Regions from separate parts of the Methylophaga sp. UBA2513 genome, predicted to be linked through region 1. Evidence: riboswitches for the same ligand, from Rfam matches in the RefSeq annotation. Region 1 holds a riboswitch; the other holds the start of a gene.
What was found. Region 1 has a riboswitch for cyclic di-GMP ahead of B3V56_RS00400 (hypothetical protein). Riboswitches for the same ligand answer to the same signal wherever they lie in the genome.
Positions count from the first base shown of each region.

Region 2: it holds a riboswitch for cyclic di-GMP, as region 1 does, so the genes downstream of both, B3V56_RS02880 (hypothetical protein) here and B3V56_RS00400 (hypothetical protein) in region 1, are expected to answer to the same signal.

Region 1 covers NZ_DDNT01000001.1:85,601-87,805, reverse strand. The annotation lists gene B3V56_RS00405 (Gfo/Idh/MocA family protein) at 1-592, shown strand, start outside; cyclic di-GMP riboswitch class I at 790-871, shown strand; gene B3V56_RS00400 (hypothetical protein) at 900-1,403, shown strand; gene B3V56_RS00395 (PEP-CTERM sorting domain-containing protein) at 1,508-2,205, opposite strand, start outside.
Region 2 covers NZ_DDNT01000006.1:218,600-220,804, reverse strand. The annotation lists tRNA gene B3V56_RS02885 (tRNA-Arg) at 83-159, opposite strand; gene B3V56_RS02880 (hypothetical protein) at 315-932, opposite strand; cyclic di-GMP riboswitch class I at 950-1,036, opposite strand; gene B3V56_RS02875 (hypothetical protein) at 1,368-1,862, opposite strand; cyclic di-GMP riboswitch class I at 1,876-1,958, opposite strand.

The DNA of each region.
Region 1 (2,205 bases):
TGTAAAACAGTTGATTGATGATGGCAAGATTGGTGATGTTCGCACGGTGAAAACGGCGTTTGCCTTTCCAATGAAACCCGCTCGACTGTATAGGATCAATCGCGATATCAACGATGGTGGTGGCGCCATGTGGGATATTGGTCCTTATGCTATTCATACAGCAAGACTATGGTTTGATAGCGAGCCTGTTGCAGCCATGGCGATGGCCAAGCTCAATGACAGTGGAGCGGATGTCAGCTTGAGTGGTGTATTTGATTTTACGGATGGTAAGTTTGCTCATTTTGAAATGAGTTTTGAGCATGCCAGACGCAGCGAGTATGAAATCATCGGGACTAAAGGCGGTATTAAATGTCATACCGTTTGGCAACCGGAAACGGAAGAGGCCACAATTAGCTGGTGGAATGATGAGGAAGAGCAAAACGTCTCTATTCCAAAGGCCAATCATTTCAATCTGGAAATAGAGCACTTCTCTGAGTGCATACTGCAAAATAAGGCTCCCAAACTCACGATGACAGATGCAAGAAATAATTGTGCTGCTATTTGTGCTGCTCTGGCTTCAGTCCGACAATCAAAGAAAGTTGATATTGATTGAAAGTCAGCAACACTGATAGTCATAATTGATACAAACAAACGGATCTTTAAGTAGAAAAGCTGAAATGCGCACCCTTTAACTTGAGATCTATCAATGTTAGGGTAGAAGCAACAACAAACTATTTGTTGTTGGTACCCGTTAAGAAGGTATTGATTTACATTCATAGCGGGTATGTTCGGCTCAACACGTTCGTGATGGGCTGTCATAGCCAAACTCGTCGCGAGGCGAGGACGGAAAGCTACAGATCTTGATGAAGAACGAGATGGCTGGGCTGCATTGCTTTGTAACAAATCAAGGAGTTTATGATATGAAACAAGCGATGCTATTTGCAATTGCTTTATTTGCCACAGTGTCAGCTAATGCTGCGACACTCACCATCAATCCAACAGGGTCAACTAATGCCACTCAGACCACCTCAGTAGATACAGGAAGCACGGTGTTAGGTAGTGGTACCGTCACTAACGGTGACGAGCCATGGAGTTCAACTTACGATGTGACTACAACAGAAGATACCTCTACCATTATTGAGTGGTCATTTAATCCTGTAGCTGCGCTGACAGAAGCCACCATTTCTTTTGATAATGGGGTTGATCCAGTTCAGTTGTTTGATATTTCAGGTGATTTCAGGTTTACAGGTTTGATTTACGCAGGCACAGTTGCCTCTGTTAATTTGCTGAATGGTAATCGAAACGTCTTTAAATATGACGTATCACTGCAATCAGTTTCTGAAGTCCCTGTTCCTGCAGCATTTTTTCTTTTAGCCCCAGCCCTGTTAGGGTTCCTTGGTCTACGTAGAAAAAACGTGCTCTAGCTCGGGAAATTTAAACTTTTCTGAGACACTTCAATTATCTGACAAGATATTGAGTATTGTGAAAAAGCCGTGGTACAGGACCACGGCTTTTTTATTGCTGGATATTATTTCGCTTTACGGCGCAGGCCGATAAATCCTAATAGAGCAGGAGCAAACATTAATAATGCACCAGGAACAGGAACTGCAGATGGTACATCAACTTCTTCAATTCCAGCATAAAGCACACTTTGCTGGCTGTAGTTATAAAAACCGAAAGACCCATTACTGAATGCACCAGTAATACTTAACTCTTTTATACCATTGACAAAGACTTCAACTAAAGAGGATGTAAAGGTAATATCAAAGTCATATGTTGTATTATCTAGCCAACCTGTATCGCCCAAGTTAGTTGCACGGGCTAATTCGGTCACATTTTTGCTTGGATCATGAGACCAAGCACCAGAGTTATCACCCAATACGTCCCTGACCTGTGAGATGGCCAGTCCTTTTTGACCAGCACCGTAATAGGTTTGATCTCCTTGTTTCCAGTCGATGAGTAAATAATCAGCAGATGAGTTGGTTAGATCGTTATTGTTATAACCCAAGACAAACCCGATATAATCATCATCAGCAGTCGTCTTTACTGTTATCTGACCTGATAATGCCGTGCCCTGGCTATTTTTATTGTTGTGAAAGACGGTTGGAGTACCGTTGATTCCTTGTTGAACAGCATTATTACCCGACTGTAATACCCAGTTACCGTTACCATTTGCCTTCCATGAAGACAAATCAACGGGCTGAGGTGCAGCCATAGCTGTTGTGG
Region 2 (2,205 bases), on a different contig from region 1:
CCAAAATTGTCCCAAATGAGTATTTTGAGGATACGACGCTGAAACCAGAGCAATGTAACTCATTGAAAAAATGAAGATTAAATGGCGTCCCCGGCAGGAGTCGAACCTGCGGCCTTCCCCTTAGGAGGGGGACGCTCTATCCATCTGAGCTACGGGGACACTCGCCGGGCATTATAACAGTGATATGCGATAAGCTCGAAAACTGAATATTATTTGCTAATTAATCACCATCAAAATAGCAACTTAAGGATAAAGCTACGAACAAAAAAGCCGTCACAGTGTGACGGCTTTAATTTTTAAATGCTGTGAATGAGCTAAACAGCTAGCTTGGCTCTTCGACGCAAGCCCATAAACCCTAGTAGTGCAGGTGCAAACATAAAAGCGGCGGCAGGGATTGGAACTTCAGACACGCTATTATAAGACATGTCCATGTAACGAACACCATATGGGTCATTATTGTCTCTAAAAGTAAGTCCGGCAAAAGCACCCAAGCCGGAAATAGAGTATTTGTTATACCCTTCCAGCATGCTGATTAATACTGTGTTGATTAAACTGCCATTATTTGAAAACAAATCTACAGTAACGTTGTATCCTGCATTAGAGCTTCCCATCACCCAAGAAAAACTATCGGCATTAAAGTCAAACAAAATCGACAATGGGCCTTGGTTGTTAGAGGGTGAAAGAAGTGAATTGGCAGAATTATAAGAGGCTACACTTATTGTTCCACTTGGTGCTAGTGACAATGAACCTGTAGGGGAACCTGAAATGCCTGACCCAGATGCAGTCTGACCTGTAAAAGTTTGTGAAAAACTTGCCCCATCAGCATCAATTAGGCTTGCAGAGGTAGTCCCACTCAAATCAATGTCGACGGGAGCGGCAAAGATAGGTAAAGAAAAAAATGAGAATATTATTGTAGCGATCATCTTATTCATCGGTGAACTCCTTAAAGGTATGCAACCCAGCCCTGATACCTGTCCTTATAAGCACAGCTGTGGTTTTCCGTCCAAGGCTCACGCCAAGTTTGGCAAAATAAAAGAGAGTGATTTAATCACCTACTTATTTTCACACTAAATTTCTATTAAGAGCTATTGTACTTTGGTACTAATAATAAATTTTGATATTGATTATCAGAGCCAATAATGGATTCCCCGTCCTATCTTTCTCATTGTGGACAGATAAATATTCAATGCTCTATCCAGCTGAGCTACGGGGACACTCGTCGGGCATTATAACAGTGATATGCGATAAGCTCGAAAACTGAATATTATTTGCTAATTAATCACCATCAAATAGCAACTTAAGGATAAAGCTACGAACAAAAAAGCCGCCAGATTATGACGGCTTTAAACATTTTGAAATGCTCTTAATTAGATAGCTGATTTTGCTTTACGACGTAAGCCCATGAAACCTAGCAGTGCAGGTGCAAAAAGCAATAGAGCGAGTGGCAATGGCACGGGAGACACCTCGAAAGAAGTAAAACGATATTCACCCAGAATGTTAGTGTTGATGGATGATCCTCTATCATCCCAGGTTATGTACGCTAAATCTTCTGCTCCAACCCAACTTACGCCATTAGCCAGCCAGGTTTGCGTATTGATGACGATATCACCTGTGTCGAAAAGGTCTGATAAAGAAAAAGAGGCAGAGTCAGAGCTCCAATTAAAAACCGAAAACTCCCCGAAAGATAATAAACCGTCGTTGTTTAAATCTTCTCCCACAAAATGACCGGTAAACGTAAATTCCCCGCCATCATAAACGGGCCATCCGGCAACGAAATTAGCCTTAACCACCGTCGCGGCCCATGTCACTTGGGATACAGTCAATAAAGCCAGGCTGAATAGCATCCACACTATTTTTTTCATAAAAATCTCCATGTCATGCAGCCCAGCCCTGATACCAATAATGTACAGCTGTCGGTTTTCCGTCCCTGACTCACATCAGGTTTGGCGTTAATGTATTGAATAAAAATTCGATAAATGAAGTTAGCTTCTGGTCACTCAAAACAGATGTATATTCATAAAAATCTGTTATTTACAGATTACTGGACTGGAATTAATAAAGATATCGTCCAAAAGTATGATTTTGTTCAAAGGGATTACTGAGCGTAGTAAGCCAGTCAAAGTTAGTGCTATCTTGACTGTTGCTACTATGTGGGCACTGTTACGCGTGCTCTAGGAGTGAATTAGATAAACAGAAACGCTATTA